DNA from 3 places in the Janibacter limosus genome. Region 2 is predicted to be linked to each of the others. Evidence: predicted binding sites of a transcription regulator. Region 2 holds the regulator's gene; each other region holds the start of a gene.
What was found. Region 2 encodes HrcA, which represses chaperone genes, less so after heat shock. Its sites were predicted from a motif close to TTNGCACTCGNNNNNNNCGAGTGCNAA; they were not measured.
Positions count from the first base shown of each region.

Region 1: groES (co-chaperone GroES) is a predicted target of HrcA. The motif match lies at 3,779-3,805, and genes of this name have one in related genera.
Region 3: groL (chaperonin GroEL) is a predicted target of HrcA. The motif match lies at 6,248-6,274, and genes of this name have one in related genera.

Region 1 covers NZ_CP036164.1:478,971-488,569, forward strand. The annotation lists gene EXU32_RS02360 (glycoside hydrolase family 3 N-terminal domain-containing protein) at 1-427, opposite strand, end outside; gene EXU32_RS02365 (hypothetical protein) at 441-689, shown strand; gene EXU32_RS02370 (DUF11 domain-containing protein) at 887-2,398, shown strand; gene EXU32_RS02375 (class I SAM-dependent methyltransferase) at 2,505-3,749, opposite strand; gene groES (co-chaperone GroES) at 3,938-4,231, shown strand; gene groL (chaperonin GroEL) at 4,335-5,942, shown strand; gene EXU32_RS02390 (GSU2403 family nucleotidyltransferase fold protein) at 6,035-6,862, opposite strand; gene EXU32_RS02395 (helix-turn-helix domain-containing protein) at 6,834-7,976, opposite strand; gene EXU32_RS02400 (helix-turn-helix transcriptional regulator) at 8,179-8,709, shown strand; gene EXU32_RS02405 (ABC transporter ATP-binding protein) at 8,706-9,416, shown strand; gene EXU32_RS02410 (FtsX-like permease family protein) at 9,413-9,599, shown strand, end outside.
Region 2 covers NZ_CP036164.1:981,859-991,457, forward strand. The annotation lists gene EXU32_RS04750 (tyrosine-protein phosphatase) at 1-766, opposite strand, end outside; gene hemW (radical SAM family heme chaperone HemW) at 803-1,987, shown strand; gene EXU32_RS04760 (trimeric intracellular cation channel family protein) at 1,980-2,630, shown strand; gene EXU32_RS04765 (ABC transporter ATP-binding protein) at 3,294-4,016, shown strand; gene EXU32_RS04770 (hypothetical protein) at 4,064-5,194, shown strand; gene EXU32_RS04775 (hypothetical protein) at 5,473-5,775, shown strand; gene fabG (3-oxoacyl-ACP reductase FabG) at 5,831-6,586, shown strand; gene EXU32_RS04785 (DUF3097 domain-containing protein) at 6,654-7,532, opposite strand; gene hrcA (heat-inducible transcriptional repressor HrcA) at 7,672-8,709, shown strand; gene dnaJ (molecular chaperone DnaJ) at 8,767-9,599, shown strand, end outside.
Region 3 covers NZ_CP036164.1:2,837,766-2,847,364, reverse strand. The annotation lists gene EXU32_RS13590 (ABC transporter permease) at 1-335, opposite strand, end outside; gene modA (molybdate ABC transporter substrate-binding protein) at 332-1,084, opposite strand; gene EXU32_RS13580 (TOBE domain-containing protein) at 1,081-1,482, opposite strand; gene EXU32_RS13575 (SGNH/GDSL hydrolase family protein) at 1,574-2,383, opposite strand; gene EXU32_RS13570 (uracil-DNA glycosylase) at 2,380-3,057, opposite strand; gene EXU32_RS13565 (three-helix bundle dimerization domain-containing protein) at 3,132-3,365, opposite strand; gene EXU32_RS13560 (pyridoxal phosphate-dependent decarboxylase family protein) at 3,542-4,900, shown strand; gene EXU32_RS13555 (DUF3263 domain-containing protein) at 5,297-5,596, shown strand; gene EXU32_RS13550 (hypothetical protein) at 5,744-6,208, shown strand; gene groL (chaperonin GroEL) at 6,393-8,027, shown strand; gene EXU32_RS13540 (AAA family ATPase) at 8,106-8,978, shown strand; gene EXU32_RS13535 (vWA domain-containing protein) at 8,975-9,599, shown strand, end outside.

The DNA of each region.
Region 1 (9,599 bases), 500 kb from region 2:
ACTTGCCGATCGGCTCGTTGGCGCGACCGATCTCCGCGGGCACGGTGTCGGCGACGGGCGCGAGGTTGACGTTGACCCCGGCCTGCTTCAGCTCGCTGCCCCAGGCCTTGGCAGAGGCGCGCAGCTGCGGGTCCTTGGCCTGCTCGAGGCCGGAGGGCATCGAGGTGAAGCCGGCGCCGGTCAGCTGCTGGACCTCACCACCCTCCTGGTCGGCGGAGACGAGCATGCCGACCTTGGTGCCCTTGACGGTCGGGGAGACCTCCTGCAGGTGGCTGCTCGCGGCTGCCACGGTGGAGGCGCCCTGCCACCCGCCGAGGTAGAGCATCGAGCCGAGTCCCTGCTGGCTGATCGCGGCGTCCAGGCCGGTGGGGGAGCCGGGCTGCATGGCCGCCATGAGCAGCTGACCCGCCTGCTGGGTCGGGGTCATCGCATCGCGCACCGTGCTCACACAGGCGCTGGCCTTCGGGCCGGTCGCAGTGGTGCTCGCCGAGGCCGAGCTGCTCGAGGACGTACGGGAGCTGCTCGACGACGACGGCGCCGTGGTGGAGGACTCGGAGGAGGAGGACGTCGCGCTCGTCGAGGACGTGGCGGAGGAGGTGGAGGTAGAGGTGGTCGCGCCCCCTCCGGTGTCGGATCCGCACCCGACGAGGGCGAGGACGGCCAGGCCGGCGGCGGCGCGGGGCAGGTGACTGGAGCGGGTCGGCATGCCCGCAGGCTACCTGCGGGCAGCGGCTCACCGACGCTCGAGACCCACAAACCACATGAGCCACACGAGTACCAGCAGCCTCGTGGGCCACTCTCGTCACTCTTTGCGCTACCTTGGGGTGACCTGTCTGTCGTCTGGGAGGGCGTTGTGCGTACACACGCTGTGATTTTCCGGTGGTTCATGGCCACCGCGTTGGCCATCTTCACCGGGTTCGCGATGGCGCCAGCGGCGTCCGCGGCCGAGATCGAGTCGGGTGGGCCGCTGACCTCGATCAACATCTCGCCGCTGCTCAACTGCGATGTGCGCCATCAGGGCGATGTCAACGGCGAGTGGTTCGACGACGTCGCCTGCGGCACCTTCGTCTCCTTCGACGGCAGGCTCTACGGACCCGAGGAGCTGCCGGCTGGCTCAGGCGCGACCTCGGTCGACAACTACGTCCCCTTCACCGCGATCACGCAGAGCGGGATGACGGGCACGGGGACCAGCTCCGACCCCTTCGCGATCACCACCAAGGTGGGGCTCGGCGACACGGGCGCGACGCTCACCCAGGTCGACTCCTACGTCAGCGGCGCGACCGCCTACCGCACCGACATCAACCTCACCGGTGGTGCCACCAGCGGCAACGCGGTGGTCTACCGCGGCGGGGACTGCTTCCTGCAGGACAGCGACCTCGGCCTCGGTCAGGTGCTCGACGGCAACGCGCCGGTGTGCAAGGCGCAGCCCGACTCCGACAACCCCGACCGCGTCGAGGGCTTCCGGCCCCTCACGAGCGGGGCCGCATACGCCGAGGGGACCTTCGGTGAGGTCTGGCGTCTCATCGGCACCGGGGCCATGCTGCCCAACACCTGTCGCTGCGACGAGCAGGTCGACAACGGCATCGCCATCTCCTGGGCGCGCGACCTCTCCCAGGGCGCTACCGTCACCCTGTCGAGCCTGACCTTCTTCTCTCCTCAGGGCACGACCCCGCTGACGGTCACCAAGACCGTTGACCGGGCGCAGGCCACGGCCGGCTCCGAGGTGACCTACGCGATCACGTTGACCAACGACGGCGCCACGGCACAGGAGATCACGTCGGTGACCGACTCCCTTCCCGAGGGCTTCACCTACGTGCCGGGCTCGACCAGCGGCCTGACCGCCACCGACCCGACGGGCACCTCCGACCTGACCTGGACGGGTGACTTCGAGGTCCCGGCTGCCGGCGACGACGGTCCGGGTACCGCGACCCTGAACTTCCGGGCCACGGTCTCCGACGTCCCGGGGACCTACACCAACTCGGCTGGCGCCGAGGGGCCCGGCGCCACCGTGGTCACGGCCGACGACACCGCTCCGGTGACCGTCGTCGCGGCGACCGCCACGAGCACGTCGACCACCTCGACCTCGACCTCGTCGTCGACCACCTCGACCTCGACCTCGTCGTCGACCACCTCGACCTCGCCGACGAGCTCCTCGTCGACCACGTCGAGCGAGACGGCCGAGCCCACGTCGACCGCGACCACGTCGACCACCACGACGCAGCCCACGGCCACGATCTCGCCCGAGGGACCGCAGACCCCCGACAAGGTCCAGACCGACGGCGGGCCCATGCGCTCCGGGCTCGGTGACGCCGGACTGTGGCTCTTCGGAGGCGCGGGTGGTCTGGCGCTGCTCCTCGCACTGCGTTGGACCGTCGTGCGACCGATCCGCCGCCACTGAGCGGCGGTCCAGCCCGACTGACCGACGAGGCCTGCAGGAGCACCGGCTCCTGTGGGCCTCGTCGTGCGTGGGGCAGCGCGGCGGCGGGAGGGCCGGCTGCGAGAGGTCAGGAGTCCGGGGGACGGACCACGAGGACGGTCTGGGCCCCGGCGACGCGGGTCAGCACGATCGTCGCGCTCTCGCCGCTGCCGGCGTCGCGGCCGATCCTCAGCTGCTTGCGCAGCTGGTCCTCGTCCAGGCGGATACCGCGCTTCTTGACGGTGAGCCCGGTGATGTTGCGTTGACGCAGCCAGGAGCGCAGGCCCTTGACGGAGAAGGGCATCGCCTCGAGGACCTCGAACCGCCGGGCGTGGCCCAGGTCGAGCGCGAGGTCGCTGGTGACGTAGCCGAGACCGGCCTCGAGCTCCATGCCCGACACTGCGCCGGTGACAGTGCCGATGAGCCCGGCGCGGTTGACCGCGCGGTCGCCCTCGTAGAGCCAGCGTCCGATGTCGTCGATCGACCCGGCGGCAGCCGGGTCGTCCTCGCAGGTGCGCTGATCGACCTCGACCGGTGGGGCTCCCTTCCTCAGGACGCGGGCGCTACGGCCGGCCTCCTTGACGAGCGGGCCCCACCACACGGCGCACTCCAGGACCGTGCCCTGCCACGAGGTCCACTGCGCCTCGGTACCCAGCGGCGGGATGTCGTGGGGAAGGGAGGGGGAGAGCTTCGCGCCCGTCGCCGGGACGTCGCGGGCGACCGAGAGGACGAAGTCCCACGACGGCGAGATCTCGTCGAGGCGGAAGACGCGGCGGGTGCGTCCGGACCGGTCGGTGACGCCCGGCGTCCGGCGCGCGGGGTCGAGCCACACCCCGGCTCGTGAGTGCAGGGGGTCCACCGGGGCGTCGAAGTCCTCGGCCACGCCGGTGCGGGCGCGGCTGTCGGGCCACGGGCGCAGGTTGACGTCGGCGATCGCCGCAGTCAGAGGGTCGGCGTCCACGCCGTGGACCGTGACGCCGAGGGCGCTCATCGCCATGGCGTCGGATCCGATGCCGCACCCGAGATCGTGGACCGTGGCCAGGCTGGCTGCGGCATACCGACCGGCGTGGGTGGCGGCGACCTCGAGCCGGCTGGACTGCTCGAGGCCGTCGGGGGTGAAGAGCATCCCCTCGGCGAAATCGCCGAACTTGTCGCGGGCGCGGCCCTGCAGGCGCTTTTGCGTCAGGAGCGCGGACACCTGGTCAGGTGAGAGGCCCGTGCCTCGCAGCCGGGTTGCCTGGGTGACGGCGTCGCCCTCGGTGTAGTCGGGCAGATCGTGCAGGGCAGCGTGTCCCTCGGGGGAGGCCAGCCAGCGCACGGTCGTCAGTTCCACGTCGCCCATTGTCACGTACATGTGCGGAATTGGCACTCAGGTTGACCGAGTGCCAGCGTCGGCCTAGATTTGCTCTTGGCACTCACCACTGGCGAGTGCCAGAACGCTACGGCTGGTCGACCCCCGCGACGGCGCCCGGCCCGGCACCCAAGAACTCAATTTCACGACCCTCACTTAAAGGAGTCAGCGTGTCGGTTTCCATCAAGCCGCTCGAGGACCGCATCGTGGTCCAGTCCGTCGAGGCCGAGCGGACCACCGCATCCGGTCTCGTCATCCCGGACACTGCCAAGGAAAAGCCCCAGGAGGGCGAGGTCGTTGCGATCGGCCCCGGCCGCTTCAACGACGCCGGCGAGCGTGTCCCCATGGACATCGCGGTCGGTGACCGCGTCGTCTACTCCAAGTACGGCGGCACCGAGATCAAGCACGGCGGTACGGAGTACCTCATCCTCAGCGCCCGCGACGTGCTCGCGATCGTTTCCTGAACCAGAGCACAACGCATGTAGCTGACGCCCCGGGTGCGGCCCCTCCCGGGCCCACCGGGGCGTCGCTCCATTTCCCCCCTTCGCAGCATTTTTAAGGACAAACATGGCCAAGGAACTGGAGTTCAACGACTCCGCCCGTGACGCCCTCCAGCGTGGCGTCGACCAGCTCGCCAATGCCGTCAAGGTGACGCTCGGCCCCAAGGGCCGCAATGTCGTCATCGACAAGGCCTGGGGTGCGCCGACCATCACCAACGATGGTGTGACCATCGCTCGTGAGATCGAGCTCGAGGACCCGTACGAAAACCTGGGTGCCCAGCTCGCCAAGGAGGTCGCCACCAAGACCAACGACGTCGCCGGTGACGGCACGACGACCGCGACCGTCCTCGCCCAGGCCATGGTCAAGGAGGGCCTGCGCAATGTTGCCGCGGGCGCTGCCCCGTCCGGCCTCAAGCGCGGCATCGACAAGGCCGTCGAGGCCGTCGCCGGTCGCCTGCTCGAGATCGCCCGCGAGGTCGACGGCAAGGACGAGATCGCCCAGGTCGCGTCCCTCTCCGCCCAGGACCAGGGCATCGGCGCCACCATCGCCGAGGCCTTCGACAAGGTCGGCAAGGACGGCGTCATCACCGTCGAGGAGTCCTCGACCGCCGAGACCTCGCTCGACTTCACCGAGGGCATGCAGTTCGACAAGGGCTACATCAGCCCGTACTTCGTCACCGACCCGGAGCGCATGGAGGGTGTCCTCGAGGACGCCTACGTCCTGATCAACCAGGGCAAGATCTCCACGATCCAGGACATCCTCCCGGTGCTGGAGAAGGTCGTCCAGTCCGGCAAGCCGCTGCTGATCATCGCCGAGGACATCGACGGCGAGGCCCTGTCGACCCTCGTGGTCAACAAGCTCAAGGGCATCTTCAACGTCGCGGCCGTCAAGGCCCCCGGCTTCGGCGACCGCCGCAAGGCGATGCTGCAGGACATGGCCATCCTCACCGGTGGCCAGGTCATCGCCGAGGAGGTCGGGCTCAAGCTCGACCAGGTCTCCCTCGAGGACCTCGGCCAGGCACGTCGCGTCGTCGTCACGAAGGACAACACGACGATCATCGACGGCCAGGGCGACGGTGGCGAGGTCACCGGTCGGGTCAACCAGATCAAGGCCGAGATCGAGCGCACCGACTCCGACTGGGACCGCGAGAAGCTCCAGGAGCGCCTCGCCAAGCTCGCCGGTGGCGTCTGCGTCATCCAGGTCGGTGCCCACACCGAGGTCGAGCTCAAGGAGAAGAAGCACCGGATCGAGGACGCGATCTCCGCGACCCGTGCGGCGATCGAGGAGGGCATCGTCGCTGGCGGTGGCTCCTCGCTGGCCCACGCCGTCGCCGTCCTCGACGACCTCGCGCTCGAGGGCGACGAGAAGGTCGGGGCCAACATCGTGCGCACCGCCGCGGTCGAGCCCCTGCGCTGGATCGCCGAGAACGCCGGCCTCGAGGGCTATGTCGCCGTCGCCAAGGTGCAGGAGCTGACCCCCGGTCAGGGCCTGAACGCCGCGACGGGCGAGTACGGCGACCTCATCGGCCAGGGCGTCATCGACCCGGTCAAGGTCACCCGCTCGGCGCTCATCAACGCCGCGTCGATCGCCTCGATGGTCCTGACCACCGACGCCCTCGTCGTGGAGAAGAAGGAGGAGGAGCCCGAGGCTGCCGGCCACGGACACTCCCACTGATCTCCTGATCTGACCCGGAGGGGGTCGCCCACCAGCTGGTGGGCGACCCCCTTCGTCATGCTCGTCAGCGAGTTCGCCGCAATCGACAGGCACTACTTTCGTGGGTCCGGGATGGCAGCTAGGAGGTCCTGAGCAAGGAAGGCGACAGACATCGAGACGTTGCCTGGGTCACCTACCCCTGCCTCTGCTCGTCCGGCCATCATCGACCCGAGCGCCTCCGGCCCATCTGCGAAGAGTTGGCGGAGATAGGTGAGCGCCTGCCGCGTGCTCTCGCCTGCGATCTCTTCATCGAGCAGTCGCCGTACGGTCGCGGCCATGTCCGAGGTGGTCGTTGCGACCAGGAGCCGGTAGCTGTCGTGGGCGTCCTTGTCGTTGAGGCGGTCCGGGGTGTGGAGACGCTCGCCCAGCTTGTGCATCTTCGCGATGAGGAGTGCCGCGGGGCCTGCGACATTGATGGAGGCGCTTCGCCCGTCGCCGTCGAGCGAGTTGACTGTCATGGGCGAGTGATCGACGACAGATGCTTCCAAACCGGCTGCCCGTCGAGCGGAGTTCTTGTCATGTGGCGGGACCTGCACGCTTCGCCGAGCATGTCCGCCAGCCAGCACCTCGGGAATCATGAGGTCGACGGGGATGCCTCGCGGTGAAATCCAGGCACCAGGCTGCTTGCTGGTCGGATTGATGATGAAGCCTGCTCGCGCCATCGCCTCCTCGAGAAGGGGGTCCTCGCCGAGGCTGCGGGGGTCGATCGCCAGGTCGGAGTCCTTGGTTGCTTCCGCGAGTGCGAAGGACGCGGCGCCGGTCCGAAGGTAGATTGCTTGTGCGCCGATCAAGATGATCGAGTCATGGTGGGCATCGAGCGCGATGACCGCGTCCAGTAGGGCGGCGCGGGCTTCAACGATCAAGTTGTCGTCGCCAGTCATCTGGGTTCTCCTTCATCCACGCGATCAGGAACTCGCCTTCCGAGGGGTTGCGGCCGGGTCCGCCGAGCAGGTCCGCCGCGGACTGGCTCGGAGCAACGATCGTGATGCCTTGCCAAGTGGTCGAGCGGGCGTAGACGACGGGAGATCTCGGAGAAGCGACGATGACGTTGGCTCCGGTCTCCACCGGACGGAGACCGAGCGTGGTCGCCAGCGTCTCCGGCTCGGTCGTATACAGCAGTGCGAGTCGAGGCTCTGCGTACGGCGCGTACGGCTGTGCAGCCAAGGAGCCGCTCACTGCGTAGGACTGCCCTTCGGTCAGCCCTCGAAGCTTTGTTGCGAGGGCGTCGATGCCGCGGGGCTCGAGATAGCCGCGGGTGCTGTTCGTGTCGAGGAAGGGAGCATCCTGGCTCCAGCGCCGCAGGAGCTCGGGCCAGTCCACGGTTGTTACTGGTCCGCGGCTCTCCCGCGTGATCAGGCCTTCGTTCGTCAGGTAATCGACCAGCCGGTAGGCGGCGCCGATTGATGTCCCCGCGACGTTGGCCAGCTCGGGCACCGTGAGTGGTGGTACGTAGTCGGCAAGTGCTCGAACCATCAGCGCGGCGGGGAGGCCTTTGAGGCTGGCAGTTGGTCGGCCGGCGCGCCGCCAGGGGTCGGTCGTCGCGCCGCGGTCGGCGATGAGAACCAGCGGGTCCTCTGCGCGGAGGAAGATGTTTCCTGTGGCGTCCATGTAGGAGACGCCTCGTTCGCGGAGCAGGTCCTGGATCTGCCTGCTGAGATAGCGGGTCGCGAGCATCCACGGGCCGCGCTCCTTGCTCTCCTGGCGGGCGGGAGGCCCGCTGACGTAGCGCTGCTGGTCCAAGAGGGAGAGCACGCCGGCGCGGGTGATGGATCGCTTGACCTCGACTCGGAAGGTGAGGGCGGATGAGTCGGATCGCCGGAGTTTGAGGATGGCATCGGTTTTTGGATCGGAGCTGGTGGAGAGGTCTACGTACCAGTCCGGCGGCAGGGTCGCCTGCAACCGCCCGCCTGCTTGCAGCATGACATCTCGTTCGGAAAGGGGCTGGGGGCCGTATCCGTCGGAGGGCATGATCAGTGTGCGCCGCTGGGTCGACATTTCTCGATAATAGCAAAGTTCCGTCAAGGGCGGAGGGTCGTAGTTTCCAGAAATTACACGCGCGTGTGGATTCGCGTCCAGGCGAGTGCAAGGTCTGGTGGGAGGCCGATCATCCGATCGCCCACCACGCACTCAACTCGCGGGAAGGAATGCCTGAACGAATCTCTTGACACAATCTATTCACACAGTGAATAGTGGCGTCATGACAACGGGGCACGTACTCATGGGGCTGCTGAGCAGGGGGCCGCAGCACGGGTACGACCTCAAACGTCATCACGACGAGCTGCTCCCGGCGGCGCGACCCATGGCCTTCGGTCAGGTGTACGCGGCGCTGGGGCGGCTCGCCGGCAAGGGATTAGTGACCCAGGTGGCCACCGAGCAGGACTCCGGTCCGGAGCGGGTCGTCTACGAGCTGACGCCGGCCGGTCGTGAAGAGGTCGGGGAGTGGGCTGCAGAGGCTGACGGTCCTGGGGACCACGTCGCCAACCCGCTCGCGACCAAGATCGCCGTCGCCCTGCTCGTGGGTGGCGAGCCGGCCGCAGTGGCCTTCCTGCGCCGCCAGCGCACGGCTCACCTGGAGCGCATGCGGGTACTGACCCGTGACAAGCGCGAGGCGAAGGGGGACCTGCACCGGGTCCTCGCCGCCGACTACGCACTGAGCCACCTCGATGCTGACGTCCGGTGGATGGAGGACGCGCTCGAGCGCGTCCACGACCTCGAAGGGGACCGATGATGATGACGCTGCACAGCGAGGGGCATGCCCTCGCCATCTCAGCGACGGGGGTCGACCACGATTACGGCAAGCGCCCGGCGCTGCATGGGGTCGACCTGTCCGTCGCGGCCGGAGAGATGGTGGCCGTCACCGGACCCAGCGGCTCGGGCAAGTCCACGCTCCTCCACGCACTGTCTGGTGTCCTCCGCCCGGGCGAAGGGGAGGTCCGCCTCGGTGAGCACGTGGTCACCTCGATGAGCGAGGACGCGCGCTCGCGGCTGCGCCGGACCGATGTGGGCGTGCTCTTCCAGTTCGGTCAGCTCATCGACGAGCTGACCCTTGCCGAAAATGTCGCGTTGCCGCTTCTGCTGGAGCGTCGCAAGCGGGACGACGCGCTCGCGACGGCGAAGGCGTGGTTGGCCAGGGTCGACGTGGTGGACCTCGCTGACGAGCTGCCGGGTGAGGTGAGTGGCGGCCAGGCCCAGCGGGTCGCTCTCGCACGGGCGCTCGTGACCAATCCGGGGGTGCTCTTCGCCGACGAGCCGACCGGAGCGCTGGACTCGCGGGCGGGGGATTCGGCCATGGAGCTGATCTCTGACATCGCCGCCGAAGAAGGGCTCACCGTCGTGCTGGTCACGCATGACGCGCGCATCGCGGCATACGCCGACCGCGAGGTCGTCCTGCGCGACGGGCGCGTCGATGCCGACGAGAGCGTGGGTGCGCGGTGAGCCTGTCCTGGGTCGAGGCGACCCGGCTCGCATCGAAGGGGGGACCAGCCGATCGGTTGCGGAGGTGGTTGATCGCGGGGTGTGCGGCGCTCGGAACGCTCCTGACATCAGCGATTGTCAGCATTCCCAGCTTTTGGAGCTCCAACGACAGCGTGTCGGTTGAGTCGATGCTGGGCTTTGTCG
Region 2 (9,599 bases):
TCAGGCGCACCCGGAGGGCCTCGACGTCGGCGTCGGTCCAGCCGCTGGCCCTCAGCCACCCGACCGCGCCGCCGTATCCCTCGTCGAGATGGGTGAGCACCGCCTCCATCGACTCGGCGCGGGGTAGCTGCTCCTCGAGGCTGTGCGTCGGCAGGGAGCGGTTGTAGGGCTCGACCCGGATGAGCCGGTCGATGATCTGCTCCAGGCGCTCGGCCGTGCGCACGTAGTCGGCGATGATCTCCTCCTCCGGGACCCCGGCGACGGACAGGGCCATCCCGACCACGGTCCCGGTCCGGTCCTTGCCGGCGGCGCAGTGGACGACGGCACCGCCTGCGCTGTCGCGCACCGCGGCCAGGGCCGCAGCGACCGAGTCCGGCCGCTTGGTGAGGTAGCCGGTGTAGTGGCGTCCCCAGAAGTCGCCATCGCGCGGAGTCGACTCATCCCGTCCCCAGCGCACCGCGAGGGCCTCCTCGACAGTCCGGTCAGGGTCCTGGTCCTCGGCGAGCAGGCTGAAGTGGTGGTGCGTCAGGGGAGTGGCCCGCAGCGGGCCCTCCCCGGTGATCTCGTACTCGACATTGCTGCGCAGGTCGACCACGTCGGTCACGCCGACCTCGTCGACGAGGCGACGGACGTCCCCTTCGCTCAGGTCCTGCAGGTTGTCGCTGCGGATCAGCCGCCCCTCCCGGGTCAGCCGCCCGTCGCGGGTGGGCAGCCCACCGAGGTCACGCATGTTGACGACGCCGTCGAGCTCGATCCATCGGGTCATGAGCCCACCGTAGTCACCGGGTGGGAGGATGGCCGCGTGCGTCCCCCCTTCGGCATCTACCTCCACGTGCCCTTCTGCACGGTCCGTTGCGGGTACTGCGACTTCAACACCTACACCGCCACCGAGCTCGGCCCCGTCGGAGGGGCGAAGGGAGCGAGCGTCGCCACCTTCGTCGACGCCGCGATCCTCGAGCTGGACCTCGCCGCCGCCACGCTGCCGGACGCGCCACCGGTGTCGACGCTCTTCGTCGGCGGTGGCACGCCGACGCTGCTGCCGCCGCAGGACCTCGTGCGCTTCCTCGACGCGGTGCGCGAGCGCTGGGGGCTGGCTGACGACGTCGAGGTGACCACCGAGGCCAACCCGGACAGCGTGACCGAGGAGTCCCTGAGGGTGCTCGCGGAGGGTGGGTTCACCCGGGTGAGCATCGGCATGCAGTCGGCCGTGCCCGAGGTGCTCGCCACGCTCGACCGCACGCACGACCCGGCCAATGTCTCTCGTGCCCTGTCCGCCGCCCGCGCCGCCGGTCTCGCCGTGAGCCTCGACCTCATCTACGGCACGCCGGGGGAGAGCCTGGACCAGTGGCGCACCTCGCTGGAGACGGCCATCGCGCTGGCGCCCGACCACCTGTCGGCCTATGCCCTCACCGTCGAGGAGGGCACCAAGATGGCCGTCCGCGTGCGCCGTGGCGAGCTGCCGATGCCGACCGGTGACGACGAGGCCGACAAGTACGAGCTGGCCGACGAGCTGCTCGCGGACGCTGGGTACGACTGGTACGAGATCAGCAACTGGGCGCGTACCGATGCCGATCGCTGCCGGCACAACGAGGCGTATTGGCGCAGCCACGACTGGTGGGGCGTCGGGCCGGGTGCGCACAGCCACGTCGACGGCGCACGGTGGTGGAACCTCAAGCACCCGGCGACCTGGGCCAAGGGCCTCGCCGAGGACCACCCCGAGGCCGAGCGAGAGGACCTGACGCCCGAGCAGCGAGCCGACGAGGCGATCCTGCTGGGGGTCCGTCTGCGTGAGGGCCTGCCGACCGATCGCCTTGCGGCGCAGGGGCGAAGGGCGGTCGCCGGGCTCGTCGCGGACGGTCTCGTCGACGGTCGCGCGGCCATCGCCGGTCGAGTCGTCCTGACCCGTCGTGGTCGCCTCCTCGCGGACACGGTCGTCCACCAGCTCATCGCCGGTGAGCCGGACCCCGTGGTGGTCAGCGGTGCCTGACGTCCCGCAGATCCCCGACCTCATCGCCTTCTTCGACCTGCTGGGGGTCCTGGCCAACGGCCTGCTCGGTGGCGCCGTCGCCCGTCGCTACCAGCTCGACCCGGTGGGGTTCACCGTCCTGGCCATCATCTCGGCCCTGGGCGGTGGGGCGATCCGCGATGTGCTGCTCAATGTCCAACCGGTGGCACTGACCGACCTGCGCTATCTCACGGTCGCGCTCGTCGCCGCGGCCATCGCCTACCTCGTCCCGCTCGAGGGACGACGCTGGCGACAGACCTTCCCCTGGGTCGATGCCATCGCGCTGGGGACCTGGGCGGTCGTCGGCACGCAGAAGGCGCTCCTCAACGACATCCACTGGCTGCCGGCGATCCTGCTGGGTGTGCTGACCGCCTGTGGCGGCGGCGTGGTGCGGGACATGATGCTCGGCAATGTCCCGGTCATCCTGCAACGCTCGGAGCTGTACGCGACGGCGGCCTTTGCCGGCGGCGCGACCCTGGTGCTGCTCCACCTGGCGACCACCGGTCCGCTGGCCTCGCTCGGCGGGGTCCTCGTCGGTGGCGCCGTCTGCCTCCTGGCCCGCAAGCACGGGTGGATGCTGCCGACCGAGCCCCGGTGGGCGACCAGCCGCGTCCACCGTCGGTGACTCGGTTGGTCAAGAGATGGCCTGTCGGTGTCATGAGTTTGGTAAGGAGGTATTGCCAGATGCTGGGGGGGGATACTTTCTCTGGACTTGGCCGAGGGAGCCGGCCCAACAAGGGGGAAATATGAAGCTGATATGGATGCGCGGTCTGGCGGGTGTCGCTATTGCGGCGGCCACGGTGCTGACGACAGCAGGTCCCAGCGTGGCGGGACCACGAACTCCGGGAGATCCGTTTGAGGTGGTGCGCACCACGAGCAATCCCTTTGCAGTTTATGAGGGGACCACGAGGCGCGGGGACGCAGCGATCAGTTACCGCCTTGCGAAGTTGGCTACGGGGCTGAGGTCCCAGTCAGCGTGGAAACTGAAGGACACCAGCCAGGACGGGCGCTTGGTGCATGGGAGAATGACGACCATGGTTAATTCAGGTTGGTGCTACGCCCCGAAGTACACGTCGTGTAACCAAGAATACTACCCTTATGGTGGCGTCACTAAGACACAGGGGTGGGGAGGTTCCTACCGGAGCAACTGGATGTTCATTCATCAGGGGGTTTCGACGACCGGAACGTTTGCTCGGCTGTCAGCGCGAATGTGCATCACCAAAGTTTGGCGACCCGACTTTTGTGGTAGTGGGTACGCGATTTCTTCCGGCTGGCAGTACTGACGCACGTGTCGGACAAGGTTGACTCGGAATCTGTCCGCCTGATCGCGTTCTCGGCCCGGCGCGGGCCGTTCCGCCTGTCGCGATTGGACATTCAGCTCAACGCGGAGCGCATTGCCCTCATCGGTGTCAACGGGTCAGGCAAGACGACTTTGTTGCGTTCGATGCTCGGGGTGCTGCGCCATTCCGGGACCCTCTTGGTCGGTGACGTATCCTCCGCGCACCTCCCGCCAGAACGGACAGGCTTCGTCCCGCAGGACGTGGACTTTCCGTTGCTGCTCACAGTTGAGGAGTGCGTCGGGATGGCCGCTGACCTGAAGGAAGTGCCAGCCGCCACGCGAGATCGATCCGTGACCGACGCCTTGGCGGCCGTGGACCTTCTTGACGTGCGCGCCTCGCGCGCCGCACGGCTCAGCGGCGGACAGAAGCGTCGCCTAGCCTGCGCGCAGGCGCTCGTTCACGACCCGCAGATCGTGCTGATGGACGAGCCGACCGCGGGCTTGGACCCGATCCAACGCGATCGGCTGAGACGGATCCTTCAGGACCTGCCCCGTGATCGGCTGGTACTCGTCACCTCGCACATCCTTGAAGACGTTGCAATGTGGGCCGAGCGCTTCCTCATCCTGAGTGAGGGCGAGATCATTCATGACCTGCAGCACGACGAGTTGGGCGACCCGGATCAGCGGCTTTCGGCGCTGAACGACCTGCTCGCCTCGGTGCCATCGCGATGAGGTGGCTGAGAGCCAACCCGGTCGGCCCTGCGGTCTTCGGCTGCTCCGTGCTGATCCTCATCGTCGGGCAATTGTTGTTGCCGCCAGCGTTGCGCCATGACGCCGCATCGACTGTCGACATCTCCGGAGCCCTGCTCTACCTGTGCCTGCCGCTGCTCGCGATGTTCGTGGCCTTCGGGGTGGCGTGGGTCCAGAAGGTGCACACGCTGCGCACGTTGCTGGCCGTGCGCCCGCGAGCTGCTCGTCTGCGTGGCCTGATGGCCATGGTCACCTGGGCTGGAGCGGCGCCCCTTTTCGTAGCGGTCCTAACCGTCGTCCGCACGCAGGACTTGGCCGTGGATCGACCGCTCTTCGCTGCCGTGACACTCCCTCAGGTGCTGTGGATGTGCTTGATGACCTCGATCGGCTACCTCGTTGGATCCGTCGCGCACAGATTCGTGGCGCCAGTGCTCGCCGGTGGGCTGGTGCTCGTGCTCATCGTCGCCGAAGGCGGAGGGCTCTACCCATTGGGCCACAGCGCGGCACTGGCGGGGATGACGCCCACCACTGACTCCTGGATTCTTCCCGTGGTGCTGATGTCGGGCACTCTGGCCGGAGGGATGCTCGTCATCTTCGCATTGCCACTGTGGTCCTCACGAACAGCCATCCTCGTTGCACCGATGATGGTGTTGATCGTTGCGTTGGTCGGACCCAGGGTGCCCCCGCAGGAATTCCGGCAGGCGAGTGCGGCGCAGAAGTGCACCGACGGGCCGGTGGTCGTCTGCTCCTCGGCGGCGCACCGGCAATGGGCAGCGGCGACGTCAGACTCCGCTGGTCGACTGTCTCAAGCTGCCACGGACCACGGCCTGACCCTGCCAGTGAACGCGATGGTGATCAATGCAGGTGATGCCAAACCACAGAAGCGGACTCGCGATGGAGAAGCCCGGATCTACCTGGACACCCGCGCCGCACCCGTGAGCATGCCCGTGGACCAGTTGGCTCAGGTTCTCGTGGGCATGAGTTGCGAGAACGATCAAGGTCAGGTCTTGGCTGCCGTCGCGGCGTGGTTGGCGGCATCAACGACGGACACTTCGGACGCGTTCTCGCGTGCTTGGCCCGAGTTCGCAGCACTGTCCGAGGCGGACAAGCGTGCGGCCGCTCGCCATGCTTTCTCAGGTGTCGAGTGCGGCGGACAGTGAGGTTGACGTGGCTCAGCGTTCGGGCAACGGCGGCAGAGCATCTGGTGTTTCTCTCGGCTCTCATCTGCGGGTTCATCTGGGGTGCCGTCAGACTCCCCCTGCCCGTGGAGGTGGCACTACCGCCCGACGCGGCGCTCATCTGGGCGTGCGTCATCGCATGTGCATCTGGAGTGTGTCTGCGTCCGGTCCTCCCCTGGCACGATGACATCCCACGGCGTCCACAGCCGATGTGGGCCGCAGGACGTGTCCTCGTCATCGTCGGCACAAGCGGGTTCGTCGTGCTTGCAGTGCTCCTCTTCGCTCCTGCGGGCGAGGGGGACGAGGTGCATGTGTCCCTGGCCCGCAACATCGCCGCCCTCATCGGGCTCACTCTGCTCACTCGGCGCCTGCCCTGGGGGGTGTGGTCGGTCCTGCCCTGGCTGTGGGTCTTCGCGGCGTTACTGCTCGGACGTGACCAGCGTGGCCAGATCGAGGCGTGGGCCCTGCCCATGGCCGAGCCTCTCCACGGATGGCCGACGGCTCTAGCTCTCCTGCTCATCGGGTCCCTCGTGCACGTCGTCGGCGAGCTGCGGAGGGGGTGACCGGTCCGCGGACTGCGCTGTGACTCACGGGTACCGGTGACGCACGATGATGACCATGACCACCACGCGAACTGCCATTGTCACCGGAGCTGCCCGCGGGATCGGCCGGGCCATCGCCCACCGGCTCGCCACCGACGGCCACCACGTCGCCGTCCTCGACCTCGACGAGTCGGCCTGCCAGGTCGTCGTGGACGAGATCACCGAGGGTGGCGGTACCGCCCTCGCCGTCGGCGTGGACGTCTCCGACCCCGAGCAGGTCGAGGCCGGCGTCGCTCGGGTCGCGGCCGAGCTCGGCGCCCCGACGCTGCTCGTCAACAACGCCGGGATCATCCGCGACAACATGCTCTTCAAGATGTCCGTCGACGACTGGGACTTCGTCATGGCGGTCCACCTGCGCGGCGCCTTCCTCATGACCAAGGCCGCCCAGGCCCACATGACCGCGCAGAAGTACGGCCGGATCGTCAACCTGTCCTCGACGTCCGCCCTGGGCAACCGCGGCCAGACCAACTACTCGGCGGCCAAGGCGGGCATGCAGGGCTTCACCAAGACCCTGGCCATCGAGCTCGGCAAGTTCGGCGTCACCGCCAATGCCATCGCGCCCGGGTTCATCCAGACCGACATGACGGCCGCGACCGCCGAGCGGATGGGCGTGCCCTTCGAGGACTTCCTGGCCCACGCGGCCAAGGAGACCCCGGTCGGCCGGGTCGGCCAGCCCGAGGACATCGCCGCCACCGCGTCCTTCCTGCTCTCCGAAGAGGCCGGCTTCGTCTCCGGCCAGGTCATCTACGTCGCGGGTGGCCCGCGCGACTGACCGCACCTGCGCATTTCCTTAAGGTCGTGCGGCGGTTGGTGCGCATTTCCTTAAGGTCGTGCGGTCCTCACTCCGGCGCGGTCACGAAGTCGATGAGCTCCTCCACGCGCCCGAGCAGCGCGGGCTCGAGGTCGGCGTAGGAGCGCACGGTGCCGAGGATCTGCTTCCAGGCCCGGGCGATGTCGGCCTGCGTCTCGTGGGCCCAGCCGAGGTGCGCGCAGATCCCGCGCTTCCACTCCATGGAGCGCGGGATCGTCGGCCACGCGTCCATGCCGAGGCGCTGCGGCCGCACGGACTGCCACACGTCGACATAGGGGTGGCCCACGACGAGCACGTGGTCGGGTGCCACCCGGTTGGCCTCCGCGACGATGCGTGACTCCTTGCTGCCCGGCACGAGGTGGTCGACGAGCACCCCCATCCGGCGGCCGCGGCCGGGGGAGAACTCGCGGATCGCGGCGGCCAGGTCGTCGACCCCGTCGAGAGGCTCGACGACGACGCCCTCGACGCGCAGGTCGTGGCCCCAGACCTTCTCGACGAGCTCGGCGTCGTGCCGGCCCTCGACGAAGATCCGGGACGCGAGGGCCACCTTCGCCTTGCCGTCGTGGACGGCCACCGACCCGCTCGCGGTGCGCGAGGACTGCTGCCGGACCGTGGCCAGGGCCGCACGCTGGGCCCCCTTCGGCGCGGTGAGCGTGACCGGACGCCCGTCGACGTGGAAGCCGGGGCCGAGGGGGAAGGCCTTGACCTTGCCGCGGCGGTCCTCGAGGTGGACGACGTGCACGCCGCCGGCCTTCTCCACCGAGACGACAGCGCCGACCCAGCCGGTCTCGACGTCCTCGACGACGGTTCCGCGGGTGGCCTCGAGGGCTTGGGACGTGGGGCGCGACAGCCTGCCCTTGGACTTCCAGTCGCCGGAGAGGACATCCTTGCCATATCGATCGCTCACGCTGGGACCGTAGGCGCAAGCGGGCCCGCGGGGGCGGCGGCACGCCGGATTCCGGGGAATGCCTGCCCCGGTCGTAGACTTGGCACTCAGGTGGACCGAGTGCCAGTGGTCCGGTCGTGTGTGTCGAAGGGAGGTCCGGATGAGCCAGGAGCAGCGCCGCATGGCCGTGCTCAGCGCCATCGTCGAGGACTACGTGCAGACGTCGGAGCCCGTCGGCTCCAAGGCACTGCTCGACCGCCACCAGCTCAACGTCTCGGCAGCGACCGTGCGCAACGACATGGCGGCCCTCGAGGACGAGGGCCTGATCGCCGCCCCGCACACCTCTGCCGGGCGCATCCCCACCGATGCGGGCTACCGCCTCTTCGTCGACCGTCTGGCGGCCGTGCGTCCGATGTCGAAGGGGGAGCGCGCCGCGATCACCGACTACCTCGAGGGGTCCGACGACCTCGACGTCGTCCTGGACCGCACCGTGCGCCTGCTGTCGACCCTGACCCGTCAGGTCGCCGTCGTGCAGTACCCGTCCCTGACCCGCAGCACGGTCAAGCACATCGAGCTCGTCCCGATGAGCGAGACCAGGCTCATGGTCGTGGTCATCATGGGCAGCGGTCGGGTGGAGCAGCGGATCGTGCCGATCGGCATCGACTACATGACCGCTGACGGTGCTGCCGCCCTGGCGAGTGCCCGGGCGCGGATCAATGCCGCGACCCGTGACCGACGGCTGGCCGACGCGCTGGCCTCGCTCGCGACCCTCCACGACGAGGACTCCGGCACCGAGGACGCCCTGACGGCGGGGGTGCTCGCCTCGATCGAGGAGGCCCTGGCCGAGGAGCGCGCGACCAAGGTGACGCTCGCCGGCACGGCCAACCTCGCCCGCAGCTCCAGCGACTTCCCGATGACGCTCGAGCCCGTGCTCGACGTCCTCGAGCAGCACGTCGTCCTGCTCCGGCTCCTCAGCGCCGGGGCCACGCAGGACGTCTCCGGCATCACGGTGCGCATCGGCTCCGAAAACCCGGTCTCCGGGCTGCAGAGCACCTCGCTGATCACCTCCGGGTACGGCGCCGGCGACGAGCAGGTCGGCGCCGTCGGGGTGCTCGGACCGACTCGCATGGACTACCCCGCGACGATGGCGCAGGTGCGTGCCGTCGCCGCCTATCTCTCGCGGATCGTGGATGCCTGACCCGGCGCCCGCACCGCACACCCGTAACCCGACCCACGACCTACGAGGACGTCACGCGTGAACGACTACTACGAGGACCTCGGCGTCAGCCGCGAGGCCACGCCCGAGGAGATCAAGCGGGCCTACCGCAAGCTCGCCCGCACCCTGCACCCGGACGTCAACCCGGGCGCCGAGGCCGAGGAGCAGTTCAAGAAGGTCTCGCAGGCCTACGACGTGCTCTCCGACGAGGCCAAGCGCAGCCAGTACGACCGGGGCGGTGACCCCTACGGCGGCTCCCACGACGGCTTCGGTGCCGGCTTCACCTTCAGCGACATCATGGAGCAGTTCTTCGGCCAGGCCGCCGGCGGCGGGGGGCGCGGTCCGCGCTCGCGCGCCTCGCGCGGCCAGGACGGGCTCGTCGGGCTCGAGGTCGACCTCGCGACCGCCGTCTTCGGTGGTCAGGAGGACCTGACGATCGACACCGCGGTGGTCTGCACCTCGTGCTCCGGCGACGGCGCCCAGCCCGGCACGGGGCGTCGCCGGTGCGACACCTGTGGTGGTCGCGGCGAGGTGCAGCAGGTCCAGCGCTCCTTCCTCGGCCAGGTCATGACCAGCCGCCCCTGCCCCACCTGCCAGGGCTTCGGCGAGGTCATCCCCAACCCCTGCCACGAGTGCTCCGGCCAGGGCCGCGTGCGCAGCCGCCGGACGATGAAGGTCCGCATCCCCGCCGGCGTCGACTCCGGCACCCGCATCCACCTCGCCGGCGAAGGGGAGGTCGGTCCCGGTGGTGGTGCTGCTGGCGACCTCTACGTCGAGCTGCGCGTGGCCGAGCACGAGACCTTCACCCGCCGTGGTGACGACCTGCACGCGTCCGTGGCCGTCCCGATGACGGCGGCCGCCCTCGGTGTGAC
Region 3 (9,599 bases), 1.7 Mb from region 2:
AGCAGGCCGCGCCGACCGAAGGTCGTGAGCAGCGCCAGACCACCGACGACCGGAGGCAGCACGAGGGGGACGAGGACCAGCGCCCGCAGGGCCGACTGCCCCCGCCAGCGACCCCGTGCCAGCAGCAGCGCGAGCGGTGCGCCGAGGAGGATGCACAGCGTCGTCGCGATGACCGAGGTGCGCAGCGACAGCAGGAGCGCGGTCACGGACGCCTCGGAGGTGAGCAGCGGCCAGAGAGTGGCGACGTCGACGGACGAGATGAGCCCGAGCAGCGGGACCACGACGACGAGGATGGCCACCGCCGCGGGGATCCACAGCCATACGGGAGGTCTCACGGGGCGCCGAAGCCCTTGTCCTTCAGCACCTTCTGGCCCTCCGGGCCGGTGACGAAGTCGACGAAGGCCTGGGCCTTGTCGGCCCGCGGGCTGCCGTCGAGGGTCGCGATCGGGTAGGAGTTGACGACCTGACCGGCCCCCTTGGCCGGGACGGTCGCGACCTTGTCGCCGGCCCCGGTCGCGTCGGTGACGTAGACGAGCCCGGCGTCGGCCTCGCCCGCGGTGACCTTGGTGAGGACGTCGGTCACCTTGGACTCCTCGCTGGCCGCGTCGACGGTGACGTGCTGCCGCTGCAGCAGCGTCTGGGTGGCCGCGCCGCAGGGGACCTGCGGGGCACACACGACGACGGCCAGGTCCTTGTTCGCCAGGTTCGTCAGGCCGGTGATCCTCTTGGGGTTGCCCGGCTCGGTGATGATCGTCAGGGTGTTGGTGGCGAAGATCGTCGGCTCACCGTCCACGGCGTCCTTGACCTTGTCCATGTTCTTCTCGTCGGCAGAGGCGAAGACGTCGATCTGTGCGCCGTTGGTGATCTGCGTGGCGAGGTCGGAGGACCCGGCGAACTGCAGATCGACCTTCACGCCGTCGTGCTCGGCCTCGTAGGCCATGGCGATCTCCTCGAAGGACGAGGTGAGGGAGGCGGCCGCCGCGACGTGCAGGGTGGTCCCGTCGCCGGAGTCCGTCCCCGACCCGCAGGCGGCCAGGGCCAGGGCGAGCGCGGTGACCGCGGTCGTGGCGATGAGGCGCCTCACGATGCGCTGCCCGGGGTGCCGATGACGACATTGGTCGACTTGATCGATGCGACGGCGACGACGCCCGGCTCCAGCCCCAGCTCGTCGGCGGCCTCGCGGGACATCAGGGAGACCACGCGGAAGGGCCCCGCCTGCAGGCTCACCTGGGCCATCACCCCGTCGCGCAGGACCTCGGTGACGATGCCGCGCATCCGGTTGCGGGCGGACTCGTCGGTGACCGGTCCGACCGGCGCGGGATGGGCGATCTCCTGGGCGAGGCGGGCGAGGTCGGCGCCGTCGACGAGGACGGGACCACCCCCCTTCGTCGCGGTGAGGCGACCACCGTCGATCCAACGTCGGACGGTGTCGGGAGAGACCGCGAGCAGCTCCGCCGCGTCTGAAACTCGCATCTGCGCCATGGCGGTCACGATATCAGCGCATCTGCGCCAATAATCCGCACGACCTCAAGGACGTGCGGGTTCGTCGGGTCGACCTCAAGGACGTGCGGGCTCAGGCGTCGGGCAGGTCCGCGGGGCCGAAGGGGGTCGGCTCGGCGATCTTGGCCGTCACCGAGTCGCCGGACGAGCGGCCGGTGAGCCGGCGGTGCACCCACGGCGCGGCATAGGCGCGGGCCCAGCGGGCCGTCTCGGCGACCTGCTCGCGGCGGGCGACGGCCGGCGCGGGGTCCAGTGGCGCGCGCCAGTCGGGGTCGCTCACCGGCTGGGCGAGGGCGGACAGCGCCTCCTGCGCCACGCGTCGGTGGCCCTCCGTGCTCAGGTGGATCCGGTCGGTCGACCACAGCCGCCAATCGCGTAGCGCGCGCAGGCCCCACAGGTTGAGCACGTGCGCGCCCTGGCGCTGGGCGATGGAGAAGACATTAGCGCTGTGCACCGCGTGCCGGGAGCGAAGGGAGGACAGCAGCCCCGCGTCGGCGGGGTCGGCCGGCGTGGCCATGAGGACGTCGGCGCCGGTGGCGCGGAGGGTCACCACGGCCTGCTCGAGGCGGTCGGCGATCTCGTCGAGGTCGACCCGCGGGCGCAGGATGTCGTTGCCGCCTCCGACGATCGAGACGAGGTCCGGGCCGGCGTCGAGCGCGGCGTCGAGCTGCGGGCCGATGACGTCGTCGAGCTTGCGGCCGCGGACGGCGAGGTTGGCGTAGTGGAACTCGCCCTCGGGGACTTGGGTCGACAGCGCGGCGGCCAGCCGGTCGGCCCAGCCGACATAGCGGCCCTCGGCGCGCGGGTCCGCGTCGGACATGCCCTCGGTGAAGGAGTCGCCGATCGCGATGTAGCGGCGCCAGGGGTGGACGGTCTCGGTCACGGCAGTCTCCAGTCGATCGGGTCGGCGCCCTGCTGGGCGAGCAGGGCGTTGGCGGCGCTGAAGGGCCGCGAGCCGAAGAAGCCGTGGCGCGCGGACAGCGGCGAGGGGTGGGCGCTCTCGACGCGGGGCACGTCGCCGAGAGCCGGCGCGAGGTTGCGCGCCTTGCGGCCCCAGAGGATCGCCACGAGCGGACCGCCGCGCGCGGCGAGCACCTCGATCGCGCGGTCGGTCACGGCCTCCCAGCCCTTGCCCTGGTGGCTGTCGGGGGCGCCGGAGCGCACCGTGAGGCAGCGGTTGAGCAGCATGACGCCCTGCTGCGCCCACGGGGTGAGGTCACCGGTGCTCGGCGCCGGGACCGCGAGGTCGTCGACGAGCTCGCGGTGGATGTTGACCAGCGACCGGGGGAGGGGGCGCACGTCCGGCGCCACGGCGAAGGACAGGCCGATCGCGTGCCCGGGCGTGGGGTAGGGGTCCTGGCCGACGACCAGGACCCGGACCTCGTCGAGGGGGATGGTGAAGGCGCGCAGCACGTGCTCGCCCGCGGGCAGGTAGCCGTGCCCCGCGGCGATCTCCTCACGCAGGAAGTCGCCCATCGCAGCGATGGTGGGAGCCACCGGCTGCAGCGCCTGCGCCCACGAGGGGTGGATGAGGTCGGTCAGCAGCTGGGTGGGCACCGGTCAAACCTACGACGTACCGATCCCCCCGACGCAGGGGCATCAGGGGGATCGGACGACGTGGGACCGGCTCGTCAGCAGGTCGCGCTGGTGGGCGGCACGGGAGCGCCGGCCAGGTCGTGCAGCTCGATGCGCACGGCGTGCTCGATGAGCGGCGCGAGGAACTCCGGGTGGGTGTTGGTCGCCTCCATGCGCTCGCGTGCGGTGGCGACCATCGCCTCGATGCGCTCGCAGGCCACCTGCGGGTAGCGCACGCAGAGGTCTGCGGCGATGTTGGTGACGACGTGATCGACATTGATCGTGAACATGTGGGCCTCCCCGGTCCGTGTCCGCCCGTGCGGTCAAGATGAACGCAAGGTTAACAGAAGGTGTATTCGACGACGTTCCCGCCCTCGTGGCGTGTCCGTGGGGAGCGCCCGGCGAGCGCGGGGAGAGCTCGGGGCGAAGGGCTGGGCCGGTGCCGGATCGGCCCTAGAGTGCCCTCGTGCATGGATTCGCTGATGACAACACCTCCCTGGCGGAGCTGGCCCAGATCGTCCTCGACTACTCCAAGGAGCGGCTCGAGCTCGACCCGGTGCCGCTGGACCGACCGCTGACGCCGGCACAGCTGCAGGAGGAGGCCGGTCAGACGATCACCGCCGAGGGTCTGGGTGGTCACCGGGCGATGGACCTCTTCGCCGAGGTCCTCGCGCCTGCGTGCCTGTCGGTCGACCACCCGCGCTACCTCTCCTTCATCCCGTGCGCTCCCACCGAGGCGGCCGCGATGTTCGACCTCGTCGTCGGGGCGAGCTCGATCTATGCCGGGTCATGGCTCGAGGGGTCGGGCGCCGTCTACGCGGAGAACCAGGCGCTGCGGTGGATCGCCGACCTCGTCGGCCTCCCCGAGTCGTCGGGCGGGGTCTTCGTCCCGGGCGGCACGATCGGCAACCTGTCGGCCCTCGTCGCGGCCCGCACCGAGGCGCGGCGCACGGCACCTGCCGGCCAGCGGCCCTTCCGCGTGGCGACCACCCGCGGCGCGCACTCGTCGATCCAGTCGGCGTGCGACGTCATGGACGCCGAGCTGACGGCCGTCGAGCCCGACGAGCGCGGCCGACTCACGGGTGAGCGGCTGCGTGAGGTCCTGCTCGCCAACGGTCCCGAGACCTACTTCGCCGTGGTCGCGACGGCCGGCACGACCAACTTCGGCATCATCGACGACCTGACCTCCGTCGCCGAGGTCTGCCGCGAGCTCGGCATCTGGTTCCACGTCGACGGCGCCTACGGCGGCGCCGGCCTGGCCGCGCCGTCGGTGCGCCATCTCTACGCGGGCATCGAGCACTGCGACTCCTTCATCGTCGACCCGCACAAGTGGCTCTTCGCCCCCTTCGACTGCTGCGCGCTGCTCTACCGCGACCCGGCCGCCGCTCGCAACGCGCACACCCAGCGGGCCGGCTACCTCGACGTGCTCACCGACGCGCCGGACTGGAACCCCACCGACTACTCCGTCGGCCTGACCCGCCGGGCGCGCGGGCTGCCCTTCTGGTTCTCCCTCTCGACCCACGGCACGCAGGCCTACACCACCGCGGTGGAGAAGACGCTCGAGGTGGCGGCCTTCGCCGAGGCGGAGATCCACCGCCGCGACGAGCTCGAGCTCGTCGGCGAGCGCTTCCTGTCCGTCGTCGTCTTCCGACGCACCGGGTGGAGCGCGGCCGACTACGCCGCGTGGTCGGACCGGATGCTCGACGAGGAGTTCGCCTTCATCGTGCCCACCGTGCACGAGGGGGAGACCCTCGCCCGCTTCGCCATCGTCAACCCGCAGACGACCACGCAGGACATCAGCGACATCCTCGACTCGATGGGCTGACCCCCACGACAGGCCGCGGCCCCGGGCGGGCTGCCCGGGGCTGCGGTGGGTGAGTCACTCCTCGACGAGGGTGCTCACTCCCCTGCGAAGACCAGGTTGCCGCGGCAGGATCCTGCGCCGGCCAGCAGCAGGCCTGCCGCCATGACGCAGGTGATGAGTGTCCTCTTCATGATGCTTCGTCCTTCCGAGACGAGGGTCCCGGCCCCTGCCCCCCGGGTGGTGGCGCCATTGCCGCCACCCACCGAATTTGCTCTTTGCTGACCATTGCGGCCCAGGCGTGCGCCGAGCGGTCATCGCTGTGACGGATGGGACGAAGGGGGCGTGAGGGACTCCCTTCGTCGTCGCTGTCCAGCCGACACGCCGAGGTAATGACAAGCATGTGATTCCGCCGGTACAGTGCGTCGCGTGAACCTCGCCGACCAGTCCGCCCAGCCGACCCCCTCGGTCCCGCTCACGGACCGCGACCGGGAGATCCTGGCCTTCGAGCGCCAGTGGTGGAAGTACGCCGGCTCAAAGGAGCAGGCGATCAAGGAGCTCTTCGACATGAGCTCCACCCGCTATTACCAGGTGCTCAACGGCCTGATCAACAACCCGGCCGCCCTGTCCGAGGACCCGATGCTCATCAAGCGGCTGCGCCGCCTGCGCGACCAGCGCCAGCGCACCCGCAGCGCCCGCCGCCTCGGCATCGAGGTCTGAGCGCCCGGCAGATCACGGATCTGTCACGGATCGCCCACCGGGGCAACCGCTCCACGCCCGGTGACGTCTCAACGCACGAGAGGTCGTCGGGGTGGTTCCGGTGCGCAGGGGGTACCGGAGCCACCCCCGCCTTGGCATGGTGGACCCATGGCTGAGATGGACTGGAGCACCCCCGCCGGGCTCGCGGCGATCAAGGACCACCTGACCGGGCGCATCGACGGGTGGCGGCAGCCGGTCGCCTGGGCGGTCGGCATCACCTCGGCGAGCAGCGACCCGAGCTGGCAGCTGCCCCACGTCAACACCCCCGGCGGCCGCCACGGTCTGGCCGCCGTGGTCCTCGCCTCCGTGCTCAGGCATGACGGCTCCACCGCGACGCTCGCCCTGTCGCCGGAGCAGCTGGGTGCCGCTGTCGAGGGCCTGGCGCCGGCCGAGGCGTGCGCCGAGGTCCACCACGCCAACCTCGGCGTCTGGCGCGGTCTGCTGGCCGAGGTCGAGGGCAACCCGGCCCGCGAGCTGGTCGCGATCTTCGTCGCCGACCTCGCCGACCCGATCACCTCGGACGCCGACGGTGCGATGCGCGCCACCTTCGAGGACCTCCACCCGCGGACGTGACGCGTGTGCACTCGACCACCGAGAGTGCCAATAATGGCGTTAGCACTCTCCCCGTGAGAGTGATAATCCTTGACCGGTCAGGTGAGGGGTTCGACCGCACGGTGACGTGAGCCGGGTGGTCGCTCTCCGTCCGTCGCGGGCGCCCCCGGTCATGACCCTTCGATTCGCGTGGAGGACCACCCGAATGGCAAAGCTCATTGCTTTTGACGAGGAGGCCCGACGCGGCCTCGAGCGGGGAATGAACACCCTCGCCGACGCCGTCAAGGTCACCCTTGGCCCCAAGGGCCGCAATGTCGTCCTGGAGAAGAAGTGGGGAGCCCCCACGATCACCAATGACGGCGTGTCCATCGCCAAGGAGATCGAGCTCGACGACCCGTACGAGAAGATCGGCGCCGAGCTCGTCAAGGAAGTTGCGAAGAAGACCGACGACGTCGCCGGTGACGGCACGACGACGGCCACCGTGCTCGCCCAGGCGCTCGTGCGCGAGGGCCTGCGCAATGTCGCCGCCGGCGCCAACCCGATGGCCCTCAAGCGCGGCATCGAGAAGGCCACCGCGGCCGTCTCGGACGAGCTGCTCGCGATGGCCAAGGAGATCGAGACCAAGCAGCAGATCGCTGCCACGGCCTCCATCTCTGCTGCTGACCCCGAGATCGGCGCCAAGATCGCCGAGGCGATGGACAAGGTCGGCAAGGAAGGTGTCATCACCGTCGAGGAGAGCAACACCTTCGGTCTCGAGCTCGAGCTCACCGAGGGCATGCGCTTCGACAAGGGCTACATCTCCGGCTACTTCGTCACCGACACCGAGCGCATGGAGACCGTGCTCGAGGACCCCTACGTCCTCATCGCCAATTCCAAGATCGGCTCGATCAAGGACCTGCTCCCCGTCCTCGAGAAGGTCATGCAGGCCGGCAAGCCGCTGCTGATCATCGCCGAGGACCTCGAGGGCGAGGCCCTGTCGACGCTGGTCGTCAACAAGCTCAAGGGCACCTTCAAGTCCGTCGCCGTCAAGGCCCCGGGCTTCGGTGACCGCCGCAAGGCCATGCTGGCCGACATCGCCATCCTCACCGGTGGCCAGGTCATCTCCGAGGAGGTCGGCCTCTCGCTCGAGACCGCCGAGCTCGACCTGCTGGGTCGCGCTCGCAAGGTCGTCGTCACCAAGGACGAGACGACCATCGTCGAGGGCGCTGGCGACCAGGACCAGATCTCCGGTCGCGTCAACCAGATCAAGGCCGAGATCGAGAACAGCGACTCGGACTACGACCGCGAGAAGCTCCAGGAGCGCCTCGCCAAGCTCGCCGGCGGCGTCGCCGTCATCCGCGCGGGTGCGGCCACCGAGGTCGAGCTCAAGGAGCGCAAGCACCGCATCGAGGACGCCGTCCGCAATGCGAAGGCTGCCGTCGAGGAGGGCATCGTCGCCGGTGGTGGCGTCGCGCTCCTGCAGGCGACCAAGGCTGCCTTCGCGAAGCTCTCGCTCGAGGGTGACGAGGCCACCGGCGCCAACATCGTGCGCGTCGCGGCCTCTGCTCCGCTGAAGCAGATCGCGACCAACGCCGGCCTCAACGGCGGCGTCGTGACCGAGAAGGTCGAGAACCTCCCCGCGGGCGAGGGTCTCAACGCGGCCACCGGCGAGTACGTCGACATGATCGCCGAGGGCATCATCGACCCCGCCAAGGTGACCCGCAGCGCGCTGCAGAACGCCGCCTCCATCGCGGCGCTCTTCCTCACCACCGAGGCCGTCATCGCCGACAAGCCGGAGAAGGCCTCTGCGGCCATGCCCGGTGGCGACGAGATGGGTGGCATGGGCGGCATGGGCTTCTGAGCCCCTCCGCTGCACGCAGCACCTGACGAAGGGCGGTTCCCCCGATGGGGGAGCCGCCCTTCGGCGTAGCCTCCCAGCATGACGTCACCTCAGCAGCTGGCGGATCGGCTGGGAGCCACGGGCTACCTCGCCGACGAGGACCTGGCCACGGTCGCCTTCCTCGCCAGGGAGATGCAGCGCCCGCTGCTGCTCGAGGGAGCGCCGGGCACGGGCAAGACCGCGCTCGCCGAGGCCCTCGCCGAGCTGGAGGGGGTCCCCCTCATCCGCCTGCAGTGCTACGAGGGGATCGACGCCTCGCAGGCCCTCTACGACTGGGACTTCCCGCGGCAGATCCTGCACCTGCGCACCCTCGAGACGTTGACGACGAAGGGGGAGGTCCTCCCCGACGAGGCGGAGCGCTCCCTCTTCGACGAGCGCTTCCTCCTCGAGCGCCCGGTGCTGCGGGCGCTGCGGCACAGCCCGGCGGTGCTGCTCATCGACGAGATCGACCGGGCCGACGACGAGTTCGAGGCCTTCCTGCTCGAGGTGCTCTCGTCGTGGACGGTGAGCATCCCCGAGCTCGGGACGATCAGCGCCACGGTGCCCCCGATGGTCGTCCTGACGTCCAACCGGACCCGTGAGCTGCACGACGCCCTCAAGCGGCGCTGCCTCTACCACTGGATCGACCACCCGGGCCTGGACCGCGAGGTGGCGATCGTCCGCAGCCGGATCCCCGAGGTGACCCGGACGCTGGCCGCCCAGGTGGTCGGTGCCGTCCAGCACCTGCGGGCCCTGGACCTGGTCAAGCCGCCGGGAGTCGCGGAGACCCTCGACTGGGTGGCCGCCCTGCAGCGGCTGGGTGCGCAGGAGCTCGACCTGCAGATCGCCGCTCGGACCCTGGGCGCGGTCATCAAGTACCGCGAGGACGCCGACCGGGTCCGCGATGCCCTGGACCGGGTCCTCGCGAGATGACCGCGACCTCGTCGAGCGCGCCCGGCCGGGACCGCGCGCCCCGCGGGGTCGACGAGGTGCTCCTGGGGCTGGCCCACGCGGCGCGTGCAGCCGGGGTGGGAGTGACGCACGACCGGTCGACCGCCTTCCTCGAGGCAGCGGCGATCGTGGGGGCGGGCGACCGTGAGGGCGTGCGCAGGGCCGGTCGCGCGACCCTCTGTGCCGGGCCGGAGGACCTGGTGCGCTTCGACCAGGTCTTCGCCGAGTGGTTCGGCCAGACCGCCGTGCGCGCGCGGCCGCACATCCGCGAGCAGGAGCGCACCACCACGTCACCGCTGCCCCTCGACGACGTCGCCCCCGCTCCCGGCGAAGGGAGGAGCGAGACCGTCCACGTCGCGGCCAGCGACGTGGAGATCCTGCGCCACCGGGACGTGGCCGCGCTCGAAGCCGCGGACAAGGCGCTGCTGGACTCGCTGCTCGCCGGCCTGAGGGCGCGGCTGCCGGTGCGACGCAGCACCCGACGCACCCCGTGGCGACGTGGCGAGATCGACGTGCGCTCGACCCTGCGCTCGATGCTGCGGCAGATGGGCGAGCCGAGTCGGATCGACCACCGACGTCGGGGGCTGCGAGCGCGCCGGGTGG